One region of the Holdemanella sp. genome, then DNA from elsewhere that is predicted to be linked to it. Evidence: riboswitches for the same ligand, from Rfam matches in the RefSeq annotation. Region 1 holds a riboswitch; the other holds the start of a gene.

Region 1 (5,566 bases):
CCAATGATAGGTGCCTTTTTTAACAAAGGAAGCATGGATTCAAATGTATCTAAACTTGCATTCCAAGGATGTACTCCACAAGAATAGAACAACTGCTTTTGATGGACAAGTTCAAATTCTATTTCATTTGCGACGTTACAAATACCAGAAATTCCATATTCATTCTGCAGCGCATTTATTTCTTTTGAATAATGATAATGTGCATCATGCATGATTTTCACCCTTCAACAATTCATAAACTTGTTTCTTCAAATCACTTTGTGAAAATAACCAATCCCTCGATTTCTTTTCTTTAGATAAGTCTATTTCCTGCAAGATATGACTTGGCTTATTCGATAAAATCAAAATACGATCCGATAAATATAAAGCTTCATCAATATCATGTGTAACTAATAAAGTAGTACGATTATAATTCTTTCTTAATTGTAACAACCAATCTTGCATATCATTTCGAGTAATAACGTCCAACGCTCCAAATGGTTCATCTAATAAAAGAATATCCGCTTTACACAAAGAAGTTCTCAAAAAGGCAGCTCTTTGGCGCATTCCTCCTGAAAGACTCGATGGATATGCGTTTTCATAACCAGAAAGACCAAATGTTTCAAATTCTTTTAAAGCTCGTTGTCTGATTGATTTATCATGATTGATTTCGCCATACAAACAAACATTATCTAAAATCGTTCTCCATTCAAGTAATAAATCACTTTGTGGCATATACGCAAAATGACTACTAATACCTGTAATTGGTTCATCATCCACAAATACAGAGCCAGAATAATCTTCAATTAATCCTGCCAATACATTCAGAATGGTGGATTTACCACATCCACTTGGCCCTAGAATGGAAACAAATTCACCTTCTTGAATAGAAAAAGAAATATCGTTTAATATTTCTTTTCCTGAAAATTCAAGATTTAGCTTTTCAACATATAGCTTCATTATTTCACAAACTCGTTAGTATATTGGTCTTTCGCATCAATCTTTTGACTGATCAATCCTGTTTCATACATAAAATCTGTATAATTATCCCATACAGAATCTTTCATAACACCCCATGAATCTGCATCTTTGGCATATTGACTACTTAAATATTTTTGACTTTCTTTAAGGAATTTCAAATCTGTATCTGACAATGCATCCTCATGTAAGATTTCAGCTGCTTTACTTGGATGATCAATCGCATATTCATATCCTTTTTTAGTAGCTTCCATAAATTTTTTAACTGTATCTGAATTCTTTTTAATCATCTTTTTGTTGGTGATAATAACCGGAGTATAGTAATCCAAACGATTATCTAAATCCGCTAATGGCATATAGTTTAAATCATATCCATCTTGTAACGCTTTGATAATTGCCCAACCATAGAATTCCCATCCAAGGTTCACTTTATTTTTACTAACTTCATCACTAAGTCCTGCAATACCAGACCCATCAGATCCTACGATGTTTAACTTACTAAAATCAGCACCCGCTTCGTTCATAACCGCTTTAATGACGGCTTCTTCACTTGGTGCTCCCCATCCTGCATATGTTTTTCCTTCAAAATCCTTTACAGAATTGATGTTTGCGCTCTTTAAAGAAACAAATCCTGAAGTATTGTGCTGGATAATTGTCGCAATTGTTTTAATTGGAAGTGGATCTTCACTCGTTAGAGCATACGTAACATCTTCCTGGTAAGAAACTCCAAAATCAGCTTTTCCTGCCGCAACCATTGAAGTTGTCGCATTATCACCTGGTTCAATAATATCTACATCTAAACCAGCCTCTTTATAATATCCTTTGTTTTTAGCTACATAGAAACCAGTGTGGTTTGTGTTTGGCGTATAATCCAACATCAATGTAACCTTTGTCAATTCTTTATCAGAATTTGATGTTTGAGCACAGCCAACTAAACTTAACGCAACAGCAGCTGCACACATAGCCTTTAAAATTTTCATTTTCTTTCTCCTTTTCGTAAATGTGGAAATAATATTTTTTCCAATAGAGTCACTCCTAAATTCAATAGAATGCTCCAAAATATAATCATCAATACACACGCAAAGACTTTATCTAACATATATCCGTTTTTTACACGAAGCATATAGTAACCAAGTCCTGCTCTACTTGAAAGCCATTCACCTACAATAGCTCCGCCCACACAATAGGTAGCCGCTACCTTTAATCCTGAAAATAAGCCAATGGCACCCGATGGAATCTTAACAATTTTATAGATTTGAAATAGATTGGCACCAAAACTTTTTAATAAATTGATTTCTTTTTCACTCACTTGTGACAAGGCATCCGTAAAGGATATCGCAATCGGAAAAAAACACATAAATATGACAATCAACACTTTGGGCAATAAATCAAATCCAAACCAAATTGAAAACAACGGACCTAAAACCATAATAGGAACGGTTTGTGTCACAATCAAATATGGATAAATACTTGTCTTAAATGTTTTCGATAGATCCATACAAATTGAAATAAGTATCGCAAAGAAAGTACTAATCAACAATCCTAAGATTGATTCTTCCAACGTAACAAGCGAATGTTGCATTAGAATGTCAAAATTCTCAATAAGTGCACTGATAATTTTTGATGGACTTGGCAAAATATAAAGTGAAATATCAAATACACGCACATATAATTCCCAGCCACCAATCACTAGAATAAACACAAGCAACGGCATGACAATTCTACGATTTTTCTTCATTCACTAGCTCCTTTCCAAATAAAAAAGGCACCCTAGAGTGCCACCATCAATCGATATGACTCCCTACGCTAGAATTAACCAGATCAGGTAATAAGGTTTTTTCTCAGCATTTGCACCCCTGTCATGTATGTTTTTACTTGCCCATTGATTATATCACAATCTTATACTAATTTATATTTCTTGCATATATCCTCAACAATTTCATCTAAACTTTTACCATCCATCGAAATCGAATCCATTTTTGATGCATATAAAGTATGGAAATAATCAAAATCCGCCTGTATTTCATGCATATAATACGCCTTATGCTTATTTAGATACGATTGAGGGATGTGCAAAAGATTATCATTATCATCCGTAAATTCCAAGCGTTTAAAAATATTTTCAGCTCGATCTGTTAAGTCGAAACAAATAATATCTGAATCTTCAAAGAAATCTTCATATGCATCTAAATACGCAATAGGACTTAGGGCAATGACTACATTTTCATTTTCTTTGATCCAAGATGAAATCATTTCTGCTCGCAATTCATCACGTTCATATTGATCATTATATTCATCTTGAAACCCAAGCATCGTACCATATTTCTCTTTGATTTTCGTATCCATATCGATAAAATCGTAACCTATTTTTCTTGCCAACAACTCACCAACGGTACTCTTTCCAATGTTACCCATCCCAAATATTAATATTTTCATTTTACACCTCTATATACGCTTACTTATCTTCTTTTCTACTTCTGCAATTCTTGCCGCAACCTTTTTCACTTCCAACATTTTCCATGCTTCTAAGTAAGGTAGAAATTCCTTTGTTCCATCTTTCTCTATTTTATCAAGCACGCACATGACAACTTGTCTATTCACTTCTTTCATTTCAAATAGGACACGTGCCTTTTTTTCTTCTACATCTAAGCACATTCTTTGGTAAAGTTCTTGGGCAAATGTTTCTTTTTCTATTTGCCATCCTTTTTCAGAAAATACCAATAAAGGTAGACGATAATCATATTCAATTCTAAGATAATCTTTCTTAATCATCCAATCAATGCATTTACTGATATCATCTAACTTCATATCATGATAATACCCATAAGCAGGACATTCATTTAATTTATACTCGAATATCTTTTTATCTTTTGAACCCTTTAATATTTTAGCCAGCATACTTCTTCCACCAGTTGAAATCAATGCATCTGCCCCTCTTAAAATCATTCGTATATCTTCCTGTGGTAAATCTTTAATTTCTCCTGCATCCAGAATAACTGGCACTCTACGTACTTTTTTACTCATCCATTCTTTACCTCTACATCATTACACGAATCAATCCACACAAAACTAAATGTCCCACATAGAACCAATAGAAGAACCATTTCATAAAAGTACTCTTTCCTCTTGTTCCATCATATAAAGACATAATTGGATAGACTAAAATAATTCCAAACTGCAACAAACCATAAACCACATCAATACATAAACAATAGACTATTACATACATAGAAATATACAAAGCCATACCTAATACTTGTTTCTTTAAATTCCCTCGATTTTTATAAATGTGGTTTGTACAAAGAACTGGAAAGCATGACCAATCACTTGGAAATGCCAATAAACAAAGAATTAGAATACAACCTATTTTCTTTACGTCTTTCCATTCTTGATCTTCCACCCATAAACCAATCACAGACAAGAATAATGGCCATATAATACTTGTCTGATTTAGCATAGAATCCTTTAATGGAATCAAAGAAATGCCAAAACAGAAGTTATACGCAAAGTGAGCGATAATTGAAAAAATCAATAATCTTTCTAAATATTTCTTTAAACAATGCGTATGTGTATAGCCTTCAACCACCATAAACCACATGATAGGTGCTGCCACTCGTCCAATTAAATGAATCAATAAAAGCCACCAATACTTTTCATAATTCGGATAAAATGTAGTTGCGAAATGATCCATAAACATCGCAATGATCGCAATCATCTTGATTTGATTTCCATTTAACTTTTTTATCATTGAGTCACACCCTCTCCTACATTAGGTTCAAAGTGCGAATAAACAACATCTGCACCAAATAAAAGAAGTAAAACCAAACATGCAGCAGATAATTTTTTATTTAAGTGTTCTTTAACCCAGTTATCAATTAATGGCGCAATCACATAGACAAAAGCCATACCACCAATGCCAAACACCAATAAGCCTTCCGCACAAATTCTTCCATGAAGATTTAAGAAGTAGCCTGTATAATCCCACCATTTTTGACCATTATGCGTAAGCTCTAAAAAGAAACCAGTAAAGTATTCAATACATCCACAAAGAAGTACGGCCATACTAAATTCAACTTTGGGACGCATTCTAAATCGTTTTAATAAAAGTAAAATCAAAACACAGCCAAAACCATAAATAGGAATCCACGGGCCATGTAAAACGCCGCGATTCACAAAACATCCATAGCTAATCATTGATAGACTCACTTCCCAGATCCATCCAACAAAACACATAAAGAAGAAACAGACTAAAATAGATGTTACTGTATAATTTCGATTTGGATGTAAAACACGAAGATTTGACTTCTTATACTCCTCTTCAATTGGAGATAGCCTTACTGGATAACATAATAAATACACTTCGGTAATCATAGTTTCAGCTTCCATTTTATTATAGGTATATCTCTCATATTGTTTTTCTTTTGAACTCAAATGAAAGATGATCCCAAAATTATCACACAAGAATTTTTTTACGCCCGTATACACATTTTCTATTGGATTTTTCGCATTCAATGCCGCAATTACATCCGAATACGTATTACGCATCAAAGCACTACTTGGTTTTTCAAATAAATACGTATCATTTAAGATAGCACTTTGAAATTCTTTT
Region 2 (8,707 bases), on a different contig from region 1:
TGAACTCATTCAAAGAGAATATGATAAGGCAAAGGTGGAAGTTGAGCGTCTGGCAAAAAAACGTGAAGCCGATGTAGATGAAGAAGAATATAAACGTTTCCTTGAATGTCTTGCGACACTGACACGCAAAGAAAAAGAGATCTTAAATCTTTATGTGAAGGGATATTCAAGTAAGGATATTCTAGAAACATTAAATATTACAGACAATACATTAAAGTATCACAATCGTAATATTTATAGTAAGCTTGGTGTAAAATCAAGAAAACAATTGTTGATGTACATGACATTATTAAACAACAAAAGGAGCTAAATTAGCTCCTTTTACTGTACATAGCGCTTTAAATAATCTACATCTAAAATTAAGATTTTATGATATACCATCGTAATAACGTTTTCTTCTCTTAACCCACGCAAGATACGATTGACACTGTTTCTTGTGGATACCCCACAGAAATTGGCAATATCATCGTTCGTGATTTGCAGATCAATAAATACACCTTTTTTAACTTGTCTACCAAATAATGGAATCAAATGATAGATAAATGCACACACAGCTCCATTTTTCCCATTCATTGTCATGAGTTGCTGGCGATAAATAGCTTCGGTCATCTTTTTACGATAATACGAATCTATATATACCTGTAATTCTTCATTTTCTTTCACATATTGTTCAAACAATTTTCTGTTGATTCGATAGAAAGTTGCCGTATCACTTTCGATACGAGCATGAAATGATGCCGTAGTCATTTTATTGATTTCATCTTTCAACAAAGAAATCATATCCAGACCTTTTAAATAAGTGATATTGAATTCACGCCCATCACATAAAACAATACTCACTTTCACAACACCATCTTTTAATACGTAAATATCTTCTTGGTCGTGTCCATCCATCATCAAATATGTATGTTTCTTTTTTGTGACTTCAGGAAGATTCTTTTCTTCAAGAAAATTTAAAACTGACTCACTCATAAATAACCCCTTCTCAATACATTTAATTATAACATACTCACTAAGCCCAATTTAGTAACATATGCTATGAGAGAATATAACATTTAAACGTTACACACTTAATATATCATACTTTTATAAACAACACACAACATCAACTAATTTCTGCAAATAATTGTTAAAAAATATAAACGATGTAAAACAATACAATTATAAAATATCAATATTCTCCCCAGATAGAGCTTTATTCATACTTCTTACAGCACAAAATTTACCACACATACTACAAGTATCACTATGATCATCTTCTGGCATACGAGATTGACGAATTGCTTTTGCGGTTTCTGGATCTAGCGCACACTCAAATTGTGCATCCCAATCTAGATTCTTTCTTGCGTCAGCCATCTTGTCATCGATATCTCGTGCTCCTTTAACACCTTTGGCAATATCAGCCGCATGTGCTGCAATCTTAGAAGCAATGATTCCTTGTTTTGTATCTTCGACATTTGGTAAAGCCAAGTGTTCTGCCGGTGTCACATAACATAAGAAGGCTGCTCCTGACATAGCTGCAACCGCACCACCAATAGCCGCTGTAATATGATCATAGCCTGGCGCAATATCTGTAACTAATGGGCCTAACACATAGAATGGAGCGCCCATACAGATTTGTTGCTGAACCTGCATATTGGCCGCAACCTGATCTAATGGAACATGTCCAGGTCCTTCCACAATAACTTGTACGTTATGTTCCCAAGCACGTTTTGTAAGTTCTCCTAAACGAACCAATTCTTCGATTTGACATACATCTGTGGCATCTGCTAAACATCCAGGACGACAAGCATCTCCTAAAGAAATCGTCACATCATATTTTTCACAGATATTCAAAATTTCATCATAATATTCATAGAATGGATTTTCTTCTCCTGTCATAGACATCCACGCAAAGACTAAACTTCCTCCACGAGAAACAATATTCATTTTACGTTTGTGTTTTTTGATTTGATCAATCGTCTTTCTTGTGATTCCACAATGCAAAGTCATAAAGTCCACACCATCTTTGGCATGTAACTCGACTACATCTAAGAAATCCTTTGCGGTTAATGTATTTAAATCTCTTTGGTAGTGAATCACACTATCATATACAGGTACAGTACCAATCATAGCTGGACATTCAGCTGTTAATTTTTGGCGGAATGGTTGTGTATTTCCATGACTTGATAAATCCATAATTGATTCTGCACCAAGATTTACGGCTGCCATAACTTTTTCCATTTCGACATCATAATCTTTACAATCTCTAGAAACCCCTAAGTTTACATTAATCTTTGTGCGAAACATACTTCCCACACCTTCAGGATTTAAAGATTTATGGTTTTTATTGGCCGGAATTACGACCTTACCACATGCGACTAACTCTCTTAGTTCTTCTTCTGTCATTTTTTCTTTTTGGGCTACAATCTTCATTTCTGGCGTAATAATTCCCTTACGCGCAGCATCCATCTGAGTGGTATATGTAGCGCCTGTACTTACTGTACTTTCATTTGTGTTCATTTTAAAATCTCCTTTTCCAAATGATTATTTAACGTGACAAAAAGTGGTGCTCCCATTTTGCCACCAAAAAAAGTGAGCAACCAATATAGGTATACTCACACTAAAAAGACAAAGTATTTCCCTACGTTGGCATTATCCAAATCAGGTTATAGGTCGAAAGTCACACTTTCCTCTCAGCCTGTACTACAAGCTCCCTTTTTTTATTTACATCTAAGTTATACACTAATTCTAAAAGATAGTAAAGGAATATAACATTTATTTTCGAACTGGCTTTTCTTCTTTATCCCAAATTCCAATCCCAGTAATGGCACAAATCATTGAGAAAATAGGAACGATAAAGATAAACCATGCGTATGGAATATAAGCTGTTGAGCATCCAAGTACGCCCATGACATAAATTGTCGCAACACCCCAAGGAACGATAGGCGCAGATAATGTCCCAGAATCTTCGAGTGTTCTAGATAATACTTTACGAGAAATATTCATATCTTCATAAGTCGATTCAAACGTTTGTTCAGTTACAATGATAGATACTGTTTGTCCGCCAGCTGTTAAGAAGTTCACGACATAACAATATACTAAAGTGACAAATACTAATACTGTACGATTCTTGATAAATTTTAAAAGAACATTTTTTGCCAAAACATCCAAAATACCAGTAGACGTTATGACAGCGCCCATTACACTGGCAACCATAAATGTCACTAATAATTCAGACATAGAAAGTACACCACCACGATTCAACATAGGATCAACAATGGATACACCCGTTTCAATGCTGAAACCATTAAAGGCATAGTTCATTAAATCAACAAAGTTTACCCCTTGAAATACCATCGCAAAAGCAGCAGATACAACTACAGCTAAGCCCATTCCTAATAAGGAAGGTAATTTAAATACAGAAATCAAAATAACTAGAATGGCAGGTAAAATCAATAGAATATTGATATTGAAATGTTTAGATAATGTGTCTAAAATCAATTTTTGTTGGGCAAGATCCATACTTCCACCACTATAATACAAGCCGGCAATTGTAAATAAGATCAAAGCGACTACAGCTGCAGGAAGTGTTGTATACTGCATAGAATGAATGTGATCATATAAAGGTACTTTACTTACACCACTCGCTAAATTGGTTGTATCTGATAAGGGCGACATCTTATCTCCTAACCACGCTCCAGAAACGACGGCCCCCACAACTAATGGTACGGGAATACTTGTAGTTGCGGCAATTCCCACCATCGCAAGACCCATAGTTGCCACAGAACCAAAGGATGTTCCTGTAAATTCACTCGTTAGGGCACAAAGGACAAAGGCTAGAGGTACTAAGATCTTCGGTGAAATCACTTGCATACCATAATACATCAATGATGGAACGGTTCCACCGGCCATCCAGATTCCTACAAGCATACCGACCATAATGACAATCAAAAATGTCGGCATACATTCAGCCGCTGTTTTAATAATATTCTGTTCCACTTCACTCCATGGAATATTTAAAAGTTTTGTGGTAATAACCGCAACGATCACACCCGCAAATACAGATAGTGTTGTATTGCATCCTAAGTTGATCATAATGATCAATACGGCAATAATAGCCAAAAATGAAACCACCGCAAATAGGGTTGTTGGCTGTTTTCTTTCTTTATTCATTTCAAATTTCCTTCTCTTTCATCTATAACAATTCATCCTTCAAAAAGTCTAGAGCCCCTTTCATTCTTGCTTCTCTAAACACAAATGATTTAAAGCGATGCTCTGCTCCTTTGACAATAATACATTTTGCTCTTTCCTTAAAAATTTCTTTATACTTGTAACTACACTCACACGAAGCTGTAATGTCTTGATCTCCATGAATGGTACAAACATTTTTATCAAACAATGAAGCCTCTTTATAAGGATCAAGTGTACAGGCATCTTGGTAAAATTTAAGGCTCAACTTCAATCCTTCCACATCCGCACATCCATCTTTTTCAATGTTTGAAACGTCCTGGCCACACAAAGTCAAATGTTTTTTCAAGTTGTAAACTAAATCTGGTGCAGGACACCATAACGACAATGCTTGAACTCTTTCTTTACATTGTCCCGCCACCATACTCGCTACGCATCCTCCTAGACTACATCCGTGAAACGCAATCTTTTTAGAATCGACAAAATCTAACGATTCCACATAATTCAACATGGCTTTCGCATCCAGAATCTCACTTGAAATAGTCATATCTTCAAAGCGTCCATCGCTTTCTCCGCTGCCATTCATGTCAAAGCGAACACTCGCAATACCAGCATCACACAATCTTTGAGATAACTCATTATGCACAAAATTTATTTCATTGCGATCATCACAAAATCCATGAAGTAGAATGACCATAGGCACTTTAGAACTTACATTGTCTGGCACATGAAGCATACCTCGCAATGTCAATCCATCCCGCTTAATTTCTACGTACTTCTGCATATATTTCCCTCCGTTTTGGGTATAATACCACAAAAAATATAATTTGTTTATACTTTTTTAACACATGTATACATTTTGAATACATCAATAGCCTCTTTGTTCATCAAGAGGCTATTTTTTCTTATATATTGTTGCGCTGTATCCTTCCACTTTTTTACTTTGATACATTGCCATATCGGCTCTGCAGTATAATTCATCAAAGGTCAATTCTTCTTTTCCATCATAAATGCAAGCGCCTAAACTTATTATAATCGGATGATCTTTTATAGATTCAATTTGGATTTGTTTCAAATTCTCGAACAAACGTTTAAAGAAAGCATTGGCACACTTACGATCCGTAACACCTGGAATAAATAACGCAAACTCATCTCCACCAAGACGCATGACTACATCTTTATCACGACACGATTTTTGTAGCGTATGCGCAATCGCAACAATGACCTCATCCCCAGCCATGTGCCCATACGTATCATTAATGGATTTAAATTTGTCACAATCCACTAAACACATCATGCCACTGACTTTGTTGTTTAAAACGCGCTCAATCATCTTCTCTCCACTACGACGATTTGAAATTCCCGTCATTGTATCTGTTTGAGCTAAATATAATAATTTGTCTTCTCGCTTCTTTTGATCATCAATACACTCCACACAATATAGAACATGGAGTAAACTTCCATCCTCATCATAATCAACCGGAATAAAACGGGATCGACACCAGCCAGAAAGCTTACCATAGAAAACACTATCTATGGATTTTTTGCCTTGAAGTCTTTCTTCTAATGTCTCAAGATCCATAAATTCAACTTCTCGATCTACATAATCAGCTTGACAGAATTTTCGATGAATCTTACAAATATGATCCGTAAAATTATCTTCTATATCATAAATTTCATGTTTTCCTAAATACGTTAGAATTTGCGGCTCCATTTTCACAATATGAAAGCGATTGGTTTTCACATTGATATAATGCATAGAAGTATAGATTTGTCCCAAGGCTGAATAGCCACTTAATTTTGCCTCACGTTTGGACTTATTTTGTGAATTACAAATCTTTAAAAAAGAGATGACTAACGTTGCGATCATATCTAAGAATGTAGTTAAACCCAAATGATCATCAATCGGTGGATTGTCCACGCCAAAGAAACCACTGATTTCATTTTTATAGCGAATTGGACATACCACAAGACGCTTAACATTTTGAATCTTTAACGTATTATATGTATACACATGCTCATTTTTTATCGTTTCAACATCACGAATGATCACATTTTCTTTCTTATCAAAAGCTTTGTACCACCAATCGATGATATCCATATCAACGCCTTGTAGATAATCAATTTCACTTTCAATGCCTTGACGGCACCATTCATATGTATTATCGGTCACATGTTCTTTTTTATTATCTTCAAAAATATAAATTCGATCACATCCAATATGTTTTCCAAAAAAACGAATAAACTCATCGATCTGTTCATCCGGTGTATCCAACATAAGCGCAGAACGCAATGCTTCATTGATGACCAATTCATATCGTATGATTGCCTGCATATAGGACCTACCTTTCATTTATTCAATTATATCTTTAACTTGGTTATATTTTAGTTATTTTTTTCGAATAATTACCAATCGCTTCAATTACTTTTTCCATCGCCAAAGGCTTAGAAAAATGCTCAGTCATCCCCACCTTTTTGTACGTTCAATATCATCCCCAAATGCATTGGCTATCATCGCTAATATAGGTACAGAATCGGTCCGTTCATATGTCTTTTTAAAGCCATTCGACAACTCAAACAGGCAGACATGACTTGCCAAAGAACACATGCCTAGATATTCTAATAAATCAGGAATACATTTGCGTATTTCTTCTTCACTCGTTGCCTGATTGATGATTGCGATCACATCTAAAATATGATTGATATCTGCTACTATATTATTTGTCATAATTCTAGCCTTTTTCTCACTAATCATAATTGTAACAAATCTAACCCATAAAGAAAAGAACCACACATAATGGTTCTTACTTACGCTTTTCTATTTTAATTTCCATAACCGATCAACAACACCACAAGTTCGAACACTTTTGAGGGCAACATCGATTGCATTCATATTTGTGCCAAGAAACAAGAATTGCCACCCATATTTTTTCTCAAACTCAATCATTGAGTTAAATCCACCAATCGTATCCTTTTCTAAACCATGCATCGATCCACTTCAATCGATAATAAAAACAATTTCTGCACAATTTTTTCATCACTTGGCTACAGTATAGCTTTTATCACAACCAAAATGATTGTCAAGAAAGCGACATATAAAGCAATCTAAAAACACTCGTGACTTTAGTCATGAGATGAATTAAATTGGTAGATGTTAGATAAATAATTAAAAAATAAATATAGTACTTTAATTATATACATATGTTACAACATGAATTCAAAGCATTGGTTTGTGGTATTCGCAATCGCATCTACTTTTAATTTTGTGATATCTTAACGTATGATTTTTAATGGCATAATCTTTTAAACAAGAAAAGAGCTTGATCAAGCTCTTAGTTTCTCAATAAAATCTTCTTGTTTTAAAGGCTTTGAATAATAGAAGCCTTGAATCATATCACAATGCATTTCTTTTAAACAATCCTTTTGTTCTTTACTTTCAACACCTTCGGCAACAACCTTCATATCCAGTCCATGACCTAAATCAATGGCTTGTTGCACAATTTTCTTTCCACGTACTTGATCTATATAATCAATCAGGCTCTTGTCTAATTTTACAGTGCTAAAGTTCAACTCATTTAATGACGTCAGTGAAGAATAGCCTGAGCCAAAATCATCCATATGAAGTTTGAATCCTGCTTTTACCAATTGATCTGTAATTTCAAGAATCTTCTCTGAATACAATGTCGCAGATTCCGTTAATTCAATTGGAACACATTCAAACGGAATTTGTTTCTGATTCACAATATCCACATAATGCTCCACAACATCATTAAAATGAATACTGGCACGAGAAAGGTTAACCGAAATAGGAACCATAGGAAGTTTGTTTTCCATTCTTTCTTTTTGGAACTGACAAACATTCTCAAATACATATTCATCCAAATGAACAACTAATCCATCACTTTCAAACAATGGAATAAAGGCTCCAGGTGAAATCAATGTACCATCGGGTTTTTGCCAACGAACCAAAGCTTCAGCACCCACAATGTTTTCTGTATTCACATCATACTTTGGCTGATAATACACTTTGAATTCTCTATTCGCAATCGCAGATTTAAAGTCATTTTCCATCTGTCTTTGCGCTAACTGATTTTGATTCATTTCATCTGTATAAAAGGCCACATTGGTCTTAAAATCTTTGGAAATACTCTTTTCTGCCATCAATGCACGGTCACAAATAATAGGAATAGAAAGGCTTGTATCTATATCTTCATAAATACCCACCTTAATACGAATATTGGGTATTGGTGCTTCTTCGGCAATTTTATTTATGTTCCTGTTGATTCTTTCAACATCCATCTTAACTTTACTGTGGAACAACCCTAACAACTGATCTCCTTCATAACGCGTCAACAAGCCATTCTTCACATAATATCTAAAGGCATTTGAAAGGTAAACCAATACTTCATTTCCTTTCTTTGTGCCATATGTACCATTGATCAATTTAAAATCCGCAACATCTAGGATAACCACATTAAACTTTTCTTCCGTCATAAAATGTGTAAATGTTCTTGCGTGATGATAAAAGGCTTGTCTT

The links. A riboswitch is a leader RNA that binds a small molecule or an ion and turns the genes downstream of it on or off. The one in region 1 is predicted to bind thiamine pyrophosphate.
Region 2: it holds a riboswitch for thiamine pyrophosphate, as region 1 does, so the genes downstream of both, thiC (phosphomethylpyrimidine synthase ThiC) here and ACZQCL_RS05595 (ABC transporter permease) in region 1, are expected to answer to the same signal.

Annotation. Positions count from the first base shown of each region.
Region 1 is NZ_DBMEXE010000095.1:88-5,653, reverse strand. It holds partial or broken gene ACZQCL_RS05610 (TatD family hydrolase) at 1-212, opposite strand, end outside; gene ACZQCL_RS05605 (ABC transporter ATP-binding protein) at 205-939, opposite strand; gene ACZQCL_RS05600 (ABC transporter substrate-binding protein) at 939-1,937, opposite strand; gene ACZQCL_RS05595 (ABC transporter permease) at 1,934-2,695, opposite strand; TPP riboswitch at 2,739-2,825, opposite strand; gene ACZQCL_RS05590 (shikimate kinase) at 2,857-3,393, opposite strand; gene ACZQCL_RS05585 (RQC-minor-1 family DNA-binding protein) at 3,403-3,981, opposite strand; gene ACZQCL_RS05580 (TraX family protein) at 3,995-4,705, opposite strand; partial or broken gene ACZQCL_RS05575 (putative ABC transporter permease) at 4,702-5,566, opposite strand, start outside.
Region 2 is NZ_DBMEXE010000007.1:10,319-19,025, reverse strand. It holds partial or broken gene ACZQCL_RS00880 (helix-turn-helix transcriptional regulator) at 1-310, shown strand, start outside; gene ACZQCL_RS00875 (Crp/Fnr family transcriptional regulator) at 322-972, opposite strand; gene thiC (phosphomethylpyrimidine synthase ThiC) at 1,162-2,502, opposite strand; TPP riboswitch at 2,604-2,709, opposite strand; gene nhaC (Na+/H+ antiporter NhaC) at 2,758-4,155, opposite strand; gene ACZQCL_RS00860 (alpha/beta hydrolase) at 4,178-4,954, opposite strand; gene ACZQCL_RS00855 (sensor domain-containing diguanylate cyclase) at 5,066-6,505, opposite strand; gene ACZQCL_RS00850 (hypothetical protein) at 6,632-6,925, opposite strand; gene ACZQCL_RS00845 (hypothetical protein) at 6,989-7,159, opposite strand; gene ACZQCL_RS00840 (two-component system response regulator) at 7,495-8,707, opposite strand, start outside.